One region of the Paenibacillus sp. FSL H8-0261 genome, then DNA from elsewhere that is predicted to be linked to it. Evidence: a T-box and tRNA genes for the amino acid it is inferred to sense, from the RefSeq annotation. Region 1 holds a T-box; the other holds one or more tRNA genes.
The links. A T-box is a leader RNA that pairs with one kind of tRNA and senses whether it is charged. The one in region 1 lies ahead of pheS (phenylalanine--tRNA ligase subunit alpha), so its partner is inferred to be a tRNA-Phe.
Positions count from the first base shown of each region.

Region 2: it encodes a tRNA-Phe, which carries the amino acid that the T-box ahead of pheS (phenylalanine--tRNA ligase subunit alpha) is inferred to sense. The anticodon was not compared.

Region 1 covers NZ_CP150297.1:1,853,827-1,862,612, reverse strand. Annotated here, with positions in the region: gene pheS (phenylalanine--tRNA ligase subunit alpha) at 202-1,236, opposite strand; T-box leader at 1,297-1,583, opposite strand; gene MHI27_RS08120 (hypothetical protein) at 1,853-4,414, shown strand; gene MHI27_RS08115 (efflux RND transporter periplasmic adaptor subunit) at 4,472-5,848, shown strand; gene MHI27_RS08110 (ABC transporter ATP-binding protein) at 5,845-6,543, shown strand; gene MHI27_RS08105 (ABC transporter permease) at 6,540-7,712, shown strand; gene MHI27_RS08100 (diguanylate cyclase domain-containing protein) at 8,151-8,786, shown strand, end outside.
Region 2 covers NZ_CP150297.1:143,891-152,676, reverse strand. Annotated here, with positions in the region: gene MHI27_RS00760 (acyltransferase) at 1-11, opposite strand, end outside; gene MHI27_RS00755 (acyltransferase) at 305-814, opposite strand; gene ppaX (pyrophosphatase PpaX) at 811-1,467, opposite strand; gene lgt (prolipoprotein diacylglyceryl transferase) at 1,473-2,504, opposite strand; gene hprK (HPr(Ser) kinase/phosphatase) at 2,517-3,455, opposite strand; gene MHI27_RS00735 (ABC transporter ATP-binding protein) at 3,666-4,787, opposite strand; gene MHI27_RS00730 (CdaR family transcriptional regulator) at 4,902-5,996, opposite strand; tRNA gene MHI27_RS00725 (tRNA-Lys) at 6,146-6,218, opposite strand; tRNA gene MHI27_RS00720 (tRNA-Tyr) at 6,224-6,309, opposite strand; tRNA gene MHI27_RS00715 (tRNA-Phe) at 6,319-6,391, opposite strand; tRNA gene MHI27_RS00710 (tRNA-Asp) at 6,458-6,535, opposite strand; tRNA gene MHI27_RS00705 (tRNA-Thr) at 6,549-6,624, opposite strand; tRNA gene MHI27_RS00700 (tRNA-Val) at 6,658-6,733, opposite strand; tRNA gene MHI27_RS00695 (tRNA-Met) at 6,742-6,818, opposite strand; tRNA gene MHI27_RS00690 (tRNA-Ser) at 6,849-6,940, opposite strand; rRNA gene MHI27_RS00685 (23S ribosomal RNA) at 7,023-8,786, opposite strand, start outside.

The DNA of each region.
Region 1 (8,786 bases):
ACTTCCGATCGCTGTTATCCTCAGATTTCCTGATTAAAACCACTTCTCGCGGTAGAAATCCGAGGATAAAGGCGAACGCTGGCGCTTCTACAGTTCCAAAATTTCTCTCCGTTCCTTCTATTAATAGTCTTTTATTAAGCAAGATCAGTAACCCAATTGCTACTTACTCCTAACCCGTCAGCCAGCTCGCCCACCAAAAATCTAAACGCCCTTGAACTGCTTTACAAAACTCATATCGTTGTTATAGAAATGACGGATGTCATCGATGCCATATTTAAGCATAGCAATCCGCTCAACACCCATACCAAATGCGAAGCCGCTATACTTAGCAGGATCATAGCCACCCATTTTCAGAACATTTGGATGCACCATGCCGGCGCCAAGGATTTCTAACCATCCGCTTTGCTTGCACAGTCTGCAGCCATCGCCGCCACATTTGAAGCAGCTTACATCCACTTCAACGCTTGGCTCGGTGAATGGGAAGAAGCTCGGACGAAGACGAATGTCTGTATTCGGGCCGAACATCTCTTGTACAAATTGCTGCAAGGTGCCTTTCAGATCACTCATCCGAATGTTGCTTCCGATAACCAAACCTTCTATTTGATGGAACTGGAAGGAATGCGTTGCATCGTCATCATCGCGGCGGAATACTTTACCCGGGCAAATGATTTTAACTGGAACTTCACCGTTCATAGCCTGCATAGTACGAATCTGTACCGGAGACGTTTGAGTACGCATAAGCAGGTCATCCGTTAAATAAAAGGAATCCTGCATATCGCGTGCCGGGTGATTTTTAGGCAGATTTAGGGCTTCAAAGTTATAATAATCGGTCTCCACTTCCGGACCTTCAGCCACACGGTAGCCCATACCAATGAAAATATCCTCAATTTCCTGAACCACTCTGCTAAGCGGGTGAACGCCCCCTTGCTGCATGCGGCGACCCGGCAGGGTTACGTCTACTTTTTCAGCCTGCAGACGTTGCTGAGTCTCTTGCTGTTGAAAAGCCTCTTGCTTCGCTCCAATAATCTCCTCAATGGCACTACGCACCTGATTCGCTACTTGCCCGATAACCGGACGCTCCTCAGCACTAAGTCCTCCCATACCACGTAGAACTTCTGTAAGCTCGCCTTTTTTACCGAGATATTTCACTCTTAGGTCATTCAAAACCTGTGGATCCATAACCTCCTGCAACTTAGCCAGCGCCTCAACCTTCAATGCTTCCAACTTCTCTTTCATGGCCGTGTACAGCCCCCTTCAATCATTGTCTAGTTCAACAAAAAAAGGCCTTTCCTCCCGGTAAGGGACGAAAAGACCGTGGTACCACCCTTGTTAGACAAGCTGATCTGTTCCCCTTAAGAGCTTCATTCCCTCTTTTGGCTGGACAGATACCTATCTCACTTTATACAGAAATAACGGTCTGTGACCGGTTTCCCCTACGCTTCCTTACAAGGCAATCTTAAGGAATTCAAGGAACTGCTCCGGAGTGAACTTCGACAGCTCTGTATCCTAGAAACGCTCTCAATCACCGGCGTCTCCTCCCTGTAAGTCAGGCACTGTGTACTCTTCTCCATCACTGCATTTTACAATTCAATCTAATTGTCAGGTATCTCTTTTATGCAAGAGATATGTCTGTTTATTATATGCAAAATCTGTCGTTTTGACAAGTTCAAGCATAATTAGGGCAATTTTTATCTGGCTTTAAGCTGGCTTTAAGGTTCAGAGCCATTTTGGGGACTTTTTTTCAGCTAACGTTCAGCGGAGCTTGATAATTTCCATTATTAAGAAGGCATGGTTGTACTCAATCATAAATCACCTTCAAAATACAAGGACTTTCATACCGGGAGGGAATTACATGCATGCACGAAGAACAAAAGTAGCTGTGATCATACTTAGCGCAGCAGTTCTGAGTCAAGCTTCAGCGTATGGAGCATACGCGGCATCAACGACTACTTCATCCACCAAAACAGCAACTGCCACCACTGCATCCACTCTGGATAAACTCGGCTCGATAGCTTTAAAGAGTAACTTTAGTGTGAAGCTGACCGATGTTGGCTTTTTGACTCAGGATGGCGGCAATATTCTTACATACACCCTCAGCTATAACAATGGGAGCGGAAGCAGCATCAATCTTGTGGACTATTTCTCTAAAGTAACTACTGCAGGAGGAACCGTTATCCAAGGAAGCCCAGTAACCAGCAGTGCAACCATCAAATCTATCCCCTCCAAAAGCAGTCAAACCGTAACCTATTACGCAAACGTCGGTAAATCCACATCTTTAAATGGAGTGAAGATTTCAGTATTCGGTTGGGATTTCAGCAGTACCGATTATCAAAAAAAGCTGGGGTCCTTCACCTTGCCTGTGGCTTTTTCACAAGCGGTCGCTAGAGGCCAAAGTAAAAAGATAACCTTGAATAATCAGCCCGTAACAACCAAAACGGAAAGTCTGCAAATTTACAAATATAACGGTAAGGTATACGCCAAAGTAGGTGTGAGCTTAACCAATCAAGGAACCAAAGTGCTAAGTGATCCTGGACTTAAGGGATACCTCGCATCTGCAGGTGGATCTGTATTTGAATTAACGCTTGATGATGCGAGCAGTAACTACAAAGTACAGCCACAGGAAAAAAAGACGATCTACTACATGACGGAAATTCCCTCTTATATGAAGACAGACAATATGACTCTGCAGTTTGCTGGAGAAGATACCTCATTAAAAATAGCTTTGCCCATCGTCACCTATAACCTTCCCGCTGCTACCACACCAGATCTTGTCGTAGCTAGCAATGTCATCAAGAAGCTTACGCTCAACAATAATACTGTCGAGACGCAGTTAAAAAGCGCCAATGTCTATGCCGACAACGGCACCGCGAAGTGGACGCTGCAATTTCGAGTAAAAAATAGCGGCAACAAGGCGATTACTTTGCCTGCTTATGAGTTTACCGTTAAAGCCGCTGAAGGATACAGCTTTCCGGTGGACACGAAGGCTTTCGCAAACCTTACACTCAACCCCCTTGAAGAAAAAATAATTGAGCTCAGTGCAGAAGTTCCGCTAACGATAGCTCAAGGAACGCTACAGCTGCAAATGACTGAACCCGCTGTAGAGGGTAAGATCATTTTTCCTGCGGCCTATTATCAGATTCCTTACACACTCCAAACTAACAATTGGCAGGATACAGAATACGCGGTGGAGAACAGTCACGGCACGTTTGCTGTCAAGCTTAAGAACATCCAGCGGCTACCTTGGGCAGACAAAGATCAGCTTGTAGCTAAAATCAATATTCGCAACACGAAATCGACCTCTGTGCAGCTTCCTGCATTTACAAGTGTCATTAAAGCTGGTGAGAGTGATATTAGCAGCACTTCCCAAGTTGTCACAGAAAGCACGCAAACCATACTCGGGCCAAATGAATCCGCAGACGTTTATGTCGTGGCCAATGTTCCTTACACCTACCAATTCAATCAATTAAAAATAACGCTGCAAGAAACCTCCGGCGAAAGCAAAAATAATTTTCTTTCTTTAAGTACAAATCAGTTGGACAGCCGTGTTCAGGAAGTTGCAGCACTAAGTTCCTTCCAAATTGACCTTGAAAGTAAAAAAGCAGAAGTGTTAGAGCGCCGGACAACGGTTTATCAGGGTGCGAGCTCCAATATCATGTACACAGAACTGGAAATGAACAGTGAGGAAACACGTAAATCGGAGCAGGCTCAACTCGTAGCTTATTACAAAACGCCTGACAATCAATATTACGAAGCCGAGGTCAACCAGTCTACCACTTCCACGAGCCCTAACGGAAAAAATCTGGTTACCGTCTGGACTAAGCTTCCACTTGGAGTAGATCCTTCTCAGCTTGTTCTTTATGTCGGTGAAGGGGTATCCGAAGGAAAACTTACGGCTCCTGGCGGGAAATCAACGGGTTATATCAATACGGTGTCACTGGGTCTAAATAATGTTGCGGTGGAGTCAAAAAGTAATCTTTTGGATGTAGAATCGTTCCCTTATAACCTATCCGTTACAAATGCAGTCGCCACCGTCACTGGTGGAAAAGATACGCTAAGCACTGTCCTAACCTACAACCTGTCGAGCAGCACGCTTTACGAATCGGGTACCTATGAGCACAAGCTTGTACTAGAGCTGATCGACCCCTTCGGACAAACGATGGAGAAGACATTAACACTGGGCACTGATCTACCATTAGGGAACTTCAAGTCATACACCACAACATTCACAAGCAATCTTTACAAAACTCTAGGTGGCGGCGCGATCCGATTGAATGTATACGACGAATTCCAAGGTCATCGAAATTTGCTGGGTTCACAAACCTATGTTGTCACTTATCAGGCAGCGTCAACGACTTCAAACAACAATTCCACTTCAAACACCGATTCTAGTGCTAACAATCCATCCGATACTTAGTAAGTGCGCGAGGGTGACCTAAGTTAAAAGAAATTTGATGATCTATGGAGGAAAGAAATGAAGAAGAAAAAAGTGTTGCTCTGGTCCATCGGAGTAGTAGCTGTAGCAACAGCCGGATTGTTGGTGTATACATTTTTACCTGATAAGAGCAGTCAGGCTGCTGAAGTGCCCGTTAATACAGCCACGGTTACGAAGGGCGATATCGTAGTAAATGTATCTGGAGCAGGCTCCGTCACGGCCACTGAAACAGGAAAAGTGAAAACGAAGGACGCTGGAACCGTAGCTGAGGTGCTTGTCAAAGAAGGCGACAATGTGAAAAAAGGTCAGACATTAATTACCTTCGAAGGCAATGATTTGAGCGACAATCTCAAGCAGGAACAAACCTCTCTTACCTCGCTTGAAGAGGATCTTCAGGACAAACAGGAGCAGTATAAGAAGCTTGCCGTGGCAGGTGCCTCCGAGGATGAATTAGCCAGTGCCAAACGTTCGATTGAAAAAGCGAAAACGGATATCGCTTCTCAAATCGAAAAAATTGCAGCTGTACAAGAGGATATGATCCCTCCAGATCCCCTAACCGCCCCTATTGACGGAACTGTTACAGCAGTTAACATAGCCAGCGGTGAAAAAGCGATGGATGGCTCTGAACTCATCGATATCACCGATTATGCTAATTTAAGCGTCATAGTGCAGGTGGATGAGCTTGATATTCCTACAGTGAAAATAGGGATGCCTGCTACCATTTCATTGGATGCCCTGCCCGACACTGAATTCAAGGGGAGTGTTACTAAGATTGCCAAGGAAGGCACCGTCTCGAACGGAGTCTCCCTCTTCGATGTTACCGTTGGCTTAACCACCTCCGAAGGCGCCCTTGTAGGGATGTCGGCAGAAGTTTCAGTTACAACAGCTGAGAAAAAAGATGTATTAACCGTACCTATTGAAGCTGTTCAAGAAAGAAATGGCAAGTACACAGTTTCTCTCCCTTTAACAGCGGGTTCAGCGGGTTCAACCGATTCCTCAAAAGCCTCTAGTGAGGGCCAAGCACCGATGCCTAGCGGGGCTCCTGATGCTCGCGATGGCGCTATGCCTAGTGGAGCGCCTGATGCTCGCGGCGGTACTATGCCTAACGGAGCAGCTGGCACAAGAAACCGTGGAAATAGTAATCAGCGAACAGTTTCCGTCGAAGTGGGCATCCATGATGAGAGCAGTATTGAAATTGTCAGTGGGCTTAATGAAGGAGACAAAGTGATCATCCCTACTGTCATCTCTACCAAAACAGGTACAACTAGTACTGAGATGCAAATGCAAGGTGGCATGGGCGGTATGGGTGGCGCCGGTTTCGGCGGTGGCGGCTTTAGTGGCGGTGGTGGCTTCAGTGGAGGTGGTACTGGTGGCACGGGCGGAGCACCTGGTGGTGGCGGAGGTGGCAGTAGATGAGTGCTTTAACGCCACTGATCCAAGTCCAGAATATGACCCATGGCTATACTATGGCCGGAGAAACTATGACAGTTCTAAAAAATCTTTCCTTTACAATCGACTTCGGAGAGTTCGTAGCGATTATAGGTCCTTCCGGTTCTGGTAAATCAACACTAATGAACATGCTCGGATGCCTGGATGTATCGGATGAGGGAAGCTATCTTCTAGACGGACAAGAGGTTCGCAAGTTATCCGACAACAAGCTGGCAGTTATCCGGAATGAGAAGATCGGCTTTATCTTTCAAAACTTCAATCTCCTCCCCAAGTTGTCTGCTGTCGAGAATGTGGAGCTTCCGCTAATATACCGCGGCCTCTCACATCGAGAACGCAAAGAAACAGCGCAGCAAGCACTCCTTAAAGTTGGTTTGGAGGAGAGAATGCATCACCGACCTTCTGAGCTTTCAGGGGGACAGCAGCAGCGTGTAGCGATTGCGCGAGCTATGGCTGGATCTCCCCCGATTCTACTTGCAGATGAACCTACCGGGGCGCTTGATACGCGAACTGGACAAGAGGTCATGCAGATGATACGAGAATTAAATGAGCAGGGTCATACAATCATCCTAATCACACATGACCTCGAAATTGCAAAGCAAGCTAAGCGGATCATTCGTATTCAGGATGGCAACCTCGTAGAAGATCGGAGGAATGCGAGGTGAAATTATTTCAAAGTATGCGGATGGCTCTAAAAAGTATTTACAGCAGTAAAGTAAGAGCTTTTTTAACGATGCTGGGTATTATTATTGGTGTATCATCCGTTATCATCCTCGTTTCTGTGGGGCAGGGAACTACTTCTCAGATTACGGAGCAGCTTAATGGACTCGGAACAAATCAACTGACGGTAAACATCACTGGCCGTGGGGCTACCACCTCCCTCACCTATGAAGAAGCTTTGGCACTTGGAGATATTGAGGGGATAGAAAATGTAGCTCCTGTGATCAGTGGCAACGTTACAGCCAAGCATAATACTGAGAATGTTAGCGTTACTGTTGAGGGCATTACACCTTCTTATGAGGACGTTAAGGATTTTCATGTACAGTCAGGACGTTTCCTGCTTGATATTGATACGGAGTACCGGCAGAAGGTAGCGCTAATCGGCACAGGTACGGCTGAGGATTTATTCGGCACAGATGATCCAGTAGGCCAAAAGGTACAGCTAAACGGGATCAGCTATAAAATCGTCGGTCTTTTGGAAGCGAAAGGCTCTAGTCTAAGTGGCTCCAACGATGATATCTTATTGATCCCTATAGCTACTGCAGAACGTCAGTTAAAAAGCAAAGGCGTACGTTCCATCACAATTGCGACGACTTCAGCAGACACTGTAGCTACCGTAAAAGATAAACTAGAGAGTACACTGGATGCTAAATTTAATTATGCGGATAATGCTTTTAGTGTATTTGACTCTCAAGAGATGCTGGAAACTGTAAATTCTACGACAGCTACGCTTTCAATGGCACTTGCGGGAATTGCCGGCATTTCTCTGTTTGTCGGGGGGATCGGCATTATGAATATTATGATCGTATCCGTCAATGAAAGAACAAGAGAAATTGGTATCCGCAAAGCAATCGGCGCCAAAAAACTCGATATTCTCGCTCAATTCATGATCGAATCCATTGTGCTTAGCGGATTGGGTGGGGTGATCGGTGTTGGCATTGGAGTCGCAGGTAGTTGGTTACTAGGAAAGTACACTTCACTTACAGTATCCATTGCTTGGGATATGGTACTGATATCTTTTGTTTTCTCCTTGCTTATCGGCGTGATTTTCGGAATGATGCCTGCGAACAAAGCCGCACGGCTTCGCCCCATTCATGCACTACGTAACGAATAGTAACTTCAAGTCAGCTGCCACAGTCATTATTATGACTAGGCAGCTTTTTTAACATAACAGGACTCATATTTTTGGGGCTGAGCTGGGTATCATTTACGAAGGCGTTGGGTAATAGGATTTATGGATTTGAATATAGATAAGGCAATAGGCCCATACCATAATCATTTAAATTTTTTATTATTGATATTTATTTGAGGAAGCGATTGCTCTATAAGTAGGACGTCCTATATACTTGTTGTACTACAAACTGCGATCCACACACAATTTATCTTTCCCATGCCTCATTTCCCACTATGTTACAACACCTCTTTTTTTACATAATCACTCTCAACATCTTTGCCTGAAAATAAAACACGCCTGCCACAAATGGAAGTTCCGCAGGTTATAGGTTAGCAGCAATAAGATTTGTTAAACATCTTATGCGGGGAGAAGATGACCGTGGCTGGATTTTTCGATATCAAAGTAACACGCAAACTAATCTTTATTTTCGCTGCGATCTCCATTCTACTGGTTGGAATTAGTGTAGCTTCTTTACTCTATCTAAATCACACCATTAACAGAATGTCAGATTCTTTATATGAAGATGTATTTGAGAACTCCGAGCTCATACTGAGCGCTGATCGTGATCTGCATCAAGCCGCAATCGCTCTCTACTCCTCCATGAGCTCGAACCTCACTGACGCTGAACGTGATCAGTTCATTCAGGAATTTAAGGACAATAATCAACAAGCACAAGAACGGGTAGGCCTAGCAAGTACAGACATCAAATCTATCAACAAACCCTACAGTGATTTGAAACAGGCAAATATACTTACTGAATTAGAGAACGAGCTCCATGCCTTCGAAACATCCCTAGTCCTATGGAAGAGTACAGGGAGTAAATTGATAGCTGAACGGATGCAAATCGGATGGGACCCTGCTTCATATCATGCTGTAAGTCTGAACATGCAGTTAAATGAAGTCAGAACTCATCTAGATCAATCAGAAGACCTGATAGACACCTACGCTTTACAAGTAACAGATGGGTTCCAAGATAAAAAGAGTGCACTCTTTGCGCTATACTCATTGGTCTTC
Region 2 (8,786 bases), 1.7 Mb from region 1:
ACAGTATTCATATTAAATTCCTCTTCTCTACTATGATGGTTGTTCATAGAGACGCTAAGCGGAATGTGGAAACTGAACATACCAGGAAGTCTGCACTTGCTGAATTTACATTCTGATATTTGACGCTGAATGCCTAGCGTGGGATTTACGTGATTACTAAGGTTAATTATACCGCCTACATCCGAATAAAAAACTTAAGAAGATCTTAAAGTTTTCTTAATATGCTTCTCCAAGACGCAAGAAACCCTGCAGATCCTGCGCTAAAAAAACGCAATATGAAACTGCAGGGTTTACGAAGCATCTTTTACACTTGTTCCGAAGAATCTTCCGATGAAGCTGGACGTAGCTCTCGCAGTGGATTGCCTCCTACAAAAGAGCCAGCCGCCACATTCTTGTGTACTACTGATCCTGCGGCAACAACTGCCCAATCACCGATGGTTACACCGGGAAGAATCGTTGTATTCGCGCCAATCAATACATTTTCACCAATCACTACTTCTCCCAGGCGATACTCCTTGATTAAATACTCATGCGCCAATATCGTCGTGTTATAACCGATAATAGAGTTCTCACCCACCGTTATTTTTTCCGGAAAAAATACATCCACCATCGCCATCAGACCGAAGGAGGTATGCTTGCCTACCTTCATCCCGAGAATCTGACGATAGATCCAGTTCTTTAACGGTAGAATCGGGCAATAACGGGCAATCTGAATAAAAATAAAATTGCGGACACCCTTCCACGGGCTGACCGTACGGTAAATGTACCAAAGTGAGTTATGACCTTCTACAGGATATCGGGTTACGTTTCTCACGATTCACTCGTTCCTCGCTCCACAATTTCTATAATATCCTTCATGTTATGGATGATATAGTCGGGATCATACTTGCGGAGAGTCTCTTCGCCTTTTAAAGACCACGATACTCCAGCCGCATATACACCAGCAGCTTTTGCTGACTGAATATCAACCGTACTGTCACCCACCATAAGAGTTTTACGAGGATCAACGCCAAGGTTATTGACTGCTGTCAGAACAGGCTCTGGATGTGGCTTTGGTTCAGTAACATCGTTCACCGTCACAATCGTATCCATGTACTTTAGCAAATCAAACATCTCAAGCGATTTAATCGTTGTTGGACGAATTTTTGTAGTCACAATCCCCAATTTAATTCCACGACGTAAGAGCTCTTCCATTGTTTCATTCACTTGAGGAAAGGGACGTACTAACTCATCGTGATGTTCATAATTATAAGAACGGTAGGATTTCTCAAGCGCACCACTTACATCCTCAAGTCCAGAGAAGACTCTCATCTGTTGCTGAAGGGTTGTGCCCATATGCGGAATAATCACTTCCCTAGTGAGTGGAGGTAGACCATTGTCCTTCAGCGCGTACATGAACGAACTAATAATTAGCTCATTCGTATCGACAATCGTTCCATCTAGATCAAAAAGAACGCATTCTATCATAAGCTTTACTGCTCCTTCTTATCTCCATCCGCAGGCTGTCCTTGCTCAGGTTGAGCCCCGTGACGAGCTTTCTGCGGTGTATTTACTGCGCTTTCAGGCACTATGGTATCTGCTTTGATCGGTTTAGTACATACGATAGGATCAGAATAATGTGCTTTAGGCTCTCCGGTGACCCTACGAATAATGATAAGCAGTACAGCTGCGACGATGATCAGTAGAGCAAGCAGCTGAGAAATACGGATATTTCCATAGCTTGGGTCCAAGTATCCTTGCTCAAAACCTAACCATTCCATCGGTTTCCACAATCCGTTCATAAAGGATGCCAAGCCTGCACTTCCATTAAAGGCCAAGCTGTCCGTACGTATGGCTTCAATGAAGAAACGACCGATGGAATACCATATAAAGTAAGACATGAAGATCTCACCGGCTCGCACAAACTTCTGACGACGAAGTAGCATTAGTAGCGCGATACCCAGTAAGCTCCAAAGAGATTCATACAAGAAGGTCGGATGATGAAAAGCATCCCCTATGTACATTTGGTTCACAATGAAGTCCGGTAAATGCAGTTTATCCCGTAAAAAAGACTCTTCAACCACGCTGCCGTATGCCTCTTGGTTGACAAAGTTTCCCCAGCGTCCAATCATTTGACCCGCAAGTAGTCCAGGTGCACAAATATCAACGATACGCCAGAAGGGGTAGCCTTTATAGCGGAAATAAATAATCCCGCAAATAATGGCTCCAATTAACGCACCGTAAATGGCGATGCCACCATTCCAGATCTTAAAGACATCTATTAAATTATCCTTATAATCCTCCCATTTAAACGCTACAAAGTAAATCCGTGCCCCAATAATGGCCGAAGGCACACCTAGCAGCAGCATATCCATAAAGAATTCTTGTGGTATACCAAACCGTTTGCCCTCGCGGATCGCAAGAAATAACCCCGCGAGTGCACCGAAACCTAGTATTAATCCGTACCAGTGTACTTGCAGTGATCCAATTGAGAAGAAAATAGGATTTAGTGCCAATGGGAACATTCTCTCACACTCCTAATCGAGATCATCCATATCTTCAGATATGGTCGCAGTTAGCTTATTCGTGAACTGCAGGGCTGCATTAAAGCCCATTTGTTTCAGGCGATAGTTCATCGCTGCAACCTCTATAATAACTGCAAGGTTACGTCCTGGGCGTACGGGAATCGTTACAAGCGGAACATCTGTGTCAATAATCCGTGTCGTTTCCTCATCAAGTCCAAGTCGATCATACTGCTTGTCTTGCTGCCATGCTTCCAATCTAACAACAAGTGTAATCCGTTTATGATTACGAATGGCACCCGCACCAAAAAGTGTCATTACATTAATGATACCTACTCCACGGATCTCCAGTAAATGACGGATTAACTCAGGGGCTGTACCATGCAGCTGGTTATCTGAAGTCTGACGGATTTCTACGGCATCATCAGCAATCAATCGATGACCGCGTTTTACAAGCTCAAGGGCTGTTTCACTTTTACCAATCCCACTACTACCCGTAATTAGCATACCTACACCATATACATCACAAAGTACGCCATGAATAGTCGCCGTAGGAGCTAATTTTCCTTCTAGAAAGCTCGTCAAACGGCTGGAAAAAATAGTCGTAGCCATCGAGCTGCGAAGCACAGGAAGGGCCTTTTCATTACTTATGTCAATTAACTCCTGAGGCACTTCCAAACCACGTGTAATTACAATACAAGGTGTGTTATCATTACAAATTCCACGAAGTCGACTTTTCCGCTCAGCTTCGGGCAGCATGGAGAAAAAAGCGAGTTCTGTTTTGCCTAGCAATTGAACACGTTCTTCTGGATAATATTCAAAATAACCAGCAATCTCTAGTCCAGGGCGATTCAGGTCATCGACCGTGATGGGTCTCTTTAGACCTTCCTGGCCGGAAATAACCTCTAATTGAAAATGCTGTACCAATTCAGATACTTTTACTTTCTTAGCCATGTAATTTCGTCCTTTCGTCACCTGCGGTATTTGTCCGCTTACTGCGTCCGGTTGGCAGCGATCTCTTTACATTCCGGAGGTAATTCTCCTGCTATCTTAATTGATAACGCTTATGAATGCAATCTTAGCGCCTAACCAAACAGGGGCCATCTAAACAATAAAGCCACCCTTTCGGGTGGCTTTATCAAGAGAGAAAAGATCTTTACAATCTTATCCCAACAAAATGTTAGCTTCGGATTCTTTATCAAAGAAGTGAATTTTGTTCATATCAATAGCCAATTTAGGCTTGCTGCCTTCGCGAGTAGTGGAACGTCCATCTACACGAGCGATTACAGTAGATTTACCAAGGCCGCTCAAGTAAAGGAGCATTTCGTGACCAAGGTTTTCAGTAACATCAACCAATGAAGTGAAGATTGTGTTCGGGGAAGCTTCCAAGAATACTGGCTCTTCATGGATATCTTCTGGACGAACGCCCATGATTACTTCTTTACCGATGTAACCTTTGTTGCGGATGATTTGAGCTTTTCCGCCTGGTACTTCAACGTCAAGGTTCTCAGCACGGAAACGGATAGAACCGCTCACTTCGGACAAAGTACCATTGATAAAGTTCATTGTAGGGGATCCGATAAATCCAGCTACGAACAAGTTTGTAGGTTCATTGTACAACTCTTCAGGGGAAGCTGCTTGTTGAATGATACCATCATACATAACTACGATGCGATCACCCATTGTCATAGCTTCTGTTTGGTCATGCGTTACGTAGATACAAGTAGTTTCAAGGCGCTTAACCAGTTTAGTGATTTCAGCACGCATTTGACCACGAAGTTTAGCATCCAAGTTGGAAAGAGGCTCATCCATCAAGAAGACTTGTGGATCACGTACGATAGCGCGTCCCAAAGCGACACGTTGGCGTTGACCACCGGAAAGCGCTTTTGGTTTACGATCTAGCAAATGCTCGATATCAAGAATTTTAGCAGCTTCGCGAACTTTCTTGTCGATTTCATCCTTCTTCACTTTACGAAGTTTCAAACCGAAAGCCATGTTTTGGTATACGCTCATATGCGGATACAGGGCGTAGGATTGGAATACCATCGCGATATCGCGGTCTTTAGGTGCAACGTCATTAACTACACGATCGCCAATGTACATTTTACCTTCGGAGATTTCTTCCAAACCAGCGATCATACGCAAAGTTGTGGATTTACCACAACCGGAAGGTCCAACCAATACTAGAAATTCCTTATCTTTAATATCAAGATTGATATCGATTACTGTTGCTTTATCTGAACCCGGGTATTTTTTGAAAATATGCTCTAAACGTACGCCTGCCATTGTATTTCCCCCTCGAGTTAATTATTAATTAGTTAATATAAAAATTCTGTTTCCTTGTACATTTATATTACCCCAGTCGGGACACTATGGCTATTTGTAAGGTTCACAAAAAACCTATTTCCTTTTCGTCACTTTATACAAAAGCATAGTAAGCTTAACAATAGCAGCGTCCCCAAAGCTTCGTACATCTGCTCCGGTCTCTTGTTTTATCTTATCCAGACGGTAAAGCAGCGTATTTCGATGGATATACAACTTCTTGGCGGTTTCACTTACATTACAGTCCATCTCAAAAAAGGTCTCCAAAGTCAGCAGCATTTCTTTATCTGATAGTACAGAGGAGTAGTCACCAATTTGTCCAAGCAACTGTTTGCGGCGTACATCAGGAATGCTGTTAACCAGACGTTCCAAATGCAGTTCCCAAGGTAAATGAATATACTCTCCTACTTGAAAAATACGACCGAGTACAATCGTCTCCCTGAGCAAAGCTACAGATCCAGTCAATCCCTTAACAGGGACTATAGCCGGAGCTACTGCCAAATGGAATACCCCTACCCATTCACTAGCTATCAGCTCATGTAACCCCATACTAGTCTGTGCTAGAAGATCATCTACACTCTCTTCTTCATCATCCTTATCATCCCCGCCCGTAAGTAATTCTTTACGAGCTAAAATTAACCATTCCTTCTCTTGAAGGGGAATAAGCAGAATTTCGTTCTCAAAATAGCTACGCAATAATTTCATCAGTGAACGATAAGAGATCTGTGGACTATGAGCAATCTCACTACTTAGGAGGAATGGAATCATATCTCCGAACAGACGTCCCTTTAGGGTGATCTCATCGGGAATTTCAGTGTCATTCTTCTCTTGCTCTAGCTCCGTGTTCAACCAAGCGCCAAGCTGCCGCGCCTCCACTTCACCTTCTTCTCTAAGCCCTGTAGCTTTAAGTGCAATAGCAAAATTTCGAACTGCATAGTTGACCAGTTGTACTTCCAGAGAGGTGAGCCCCTCCATTTCTACCCAGACAGCGGTTATACGTCCGTCACTCTCATACAAAGGTGCCCAGAGATGACCCTCATGGATTACCAGCTGATCCTGTCCTTCTAATCCCATGCTAAAAAGAGAAGCTGAATGCTGCCTCCCTAACTGCTTGATTCCGGTTCTCTTTCCGGTGAGCTGCTCTAATTTTTTCCGCAATGTCTCACTATCCATAGTCACCATGCTCCACCACTTTTGCTCTTTTCGCCTATTTTAGCATATTCTCTTATATTATGTTAATCGCTACAGTAGCGCGCTACTATAATACAACCATAAAACACAAAAAAAGCCACCACCATAAGGTGATGACTTTCTGTTTGGGATGAGCCATGAAGGACTCGAACCTTCGACACCCTGATTAAAAGTCAGGTGCTCTACCAACTGAGCTAATGGCTCATAAATGGTGGGGGATGATGGATTCGAACCACCGAACACGTACGTGAGCAGATTTACAGTCTGATGCGTTTGGCCACTTCGCTAATCCCCCAGGGAAAAGTGGCTCGAGACGGATTCGAACCGCCGACACGAGGATTTTCAGTCCTCTGCTCTACCGACTGAGCTATCGAGCCATATTAAATTGACATAAAAATAAAGTGGTAGCATTAAACTTCCCACCCTAGTCTTGTGGAAAAAAATGGCGGAACCGACGAGATTCGAACTCGCGATCTCCTGCGTGACAGGCAGGCATGTTAGGCCAACTACACCACGGTTCCGCATTGATAATAATGGTGCCGGCGAGAGGACTTGAACCCCCAACCTACTGATTACAAGTCAGTTGCTCTACCAGTTGAGCTACACCGGCACGGTGTAAAAAGTAATTCTAAAAAAGTAATAATGGTGGAGGCTGAGGGGATCGAACCCCCGACCCTCTGCTTGTAAGGCAGATGCTCTCCCAGCTGAGCTAAGCCTCCAGGTATTATGGTAGCGGCGAAGGGGATCGAACCCCCGACCTCACGGGTATGAACCGTACGCTCTAGCCAGCTGAGCTACACCGCCACAATAATTAGAAATGCTATGGATTGAAAATGGCGGAGAGAGTGGGATTCGAACCCACGCACCGCTTACGCAGTCTAACCCCTTAGCAGAGGGTCCCCTTATAGCCACTTGGGTATCTCTCCAAACGATATCAGTACCACAGCAATCCAAACAGGAATTTGACTCCCTGAAAACTGAATCCGAATTGAATTTGCATTTTAAGTATAGGATAAGCCCTCGACCGATTAGTATTGGTCAGCTCCATGCATTACTGCACTTCCACCTCCAACCTATCTACCTCGTCGTCTTCAAGGGGTCTTACTAATTGGGAAATCTCATCTTGAGGGGGGCTTCACGCTTAGATGCTTTCAGCGCTTATCCCGTCCGTACGTAGCTACCCAGCCATGCTTCTGGCGAAACAACTGGTGCACCAGCGGTACGTCCATCCCGGTCCTCTCGTACTAAGGACAGCTCCTCTCAAATTTCCTGCGCCCACGACAGATAGGGACCGAACTGTCTCACGACGTTCTGAACCCAGCTCGCGTACCGCTTTAATGGGCGAACAGCCCAACCCTTGGGACCTACTTCAGCCCCAGGATGCGATGAGCCGACATCGAGGTGCCAAACCTCCCCGTCGATGTGGACTCTTGGGGGAGATAAGCCTGTTATCCCCAGGGTAGCTTTTATCCGTTGAGCGATGGCCCTTCCATGCGGTACCACCGGATCACTAAGTCCGACTTTCGTCCCTGCTCGACTTGTAGGTCTCGCAGTCAAGCTCCCTTATGCCTTTGCACTCTTCGAATGATTTCCAACCATTCTGAGGGAACCTTGGAACGCCTCCGTTACTCTTTAGGAGGCGACCGCCCCAGTCAAACTGCCCGCCTGACACGGTCCCCGTACCCGGTAAGGGTACTAGGTTAGAACCTAGATACGATCAGGGTGGTATCCCAACGGCGCCTCCACCGAAGCTTGCGCTCCGATTTCTACGGCTCCCACCTATCCTGTACAGATCGTACCCAAATTCAATATCAAGCTGCAGTAAAGCTCCATGGGGTCTTTCCGTCTTGTCGCGGGTAACCTGCATCTTCACAGGTATTAAAATTTCACCGGATCTCTCGTTGAGACAGCGCCCAAGTCGTTACGCCATTCGTGCGGGTCAGAATTTACCTGACAAGGAATTTCGCTACCTTAGGACCGTTATAGTTACGGCCGCCGTTTACTGGGGCTTCGGTTCATAGCTTCGGGTTACCCCTAACCACTCCCCTTAACCTTCCAGCACCGGGCAGGCGTCAGCCCGTATACTTCGCCTTGCGGCTTCGCACAGACCTGTGTTTTTGCTAAACAGTCGCTTGGGCCTTTTCACTGCGGCCCCCTCGTGCTATTCACACTACCGGGGCACCCCTTCTCCCGAAGTTACGGGGTCATTTTGCCGAGTTCCTTAACGAGAGTTCTTCCGCGCGCCTTAGAATTCTCTTCTCGCCTACCTGTGTCGGTTTGCGGTACGGGCACCTTCTCCTGGCTAGAGGCTTTTCTTGGCAGTGTGAGATCATGACCTTCGCTACTACAATTTTCGCTCCCCATCACAGCCCAGCCTTAACGATGTGCGGATTTGCCTACACATCAGCCTCACTGCTTAGACGGACATATCCATCAGTCCGCGTCACTACCCTCCTGCGTCACCCCATCGCTCATAGCGGATTACGGTGGTACAGTAATTTCAAACTGTTGTCCTTCGACTACGCCTTTCGGCCTCGCCTTAGGTCCCGACTTACCCTGAGCGGACGAGCCTTCCTCAGGAAACCTTGGGCTTTCGGCGGATCAGATTCTCACTGATCTTTTCGTTACTCATACCGGCATTCTCACTTGTATGCTGTCCAGCGCTCCTTACGGTACACCTTCAACCCACATACAACGCTCCCCTACCCCAGATACATACGTATCTAGCCATAGCTTCGGTGGTGTGTTTAGCCCCGTTACATTTTCGGCGCA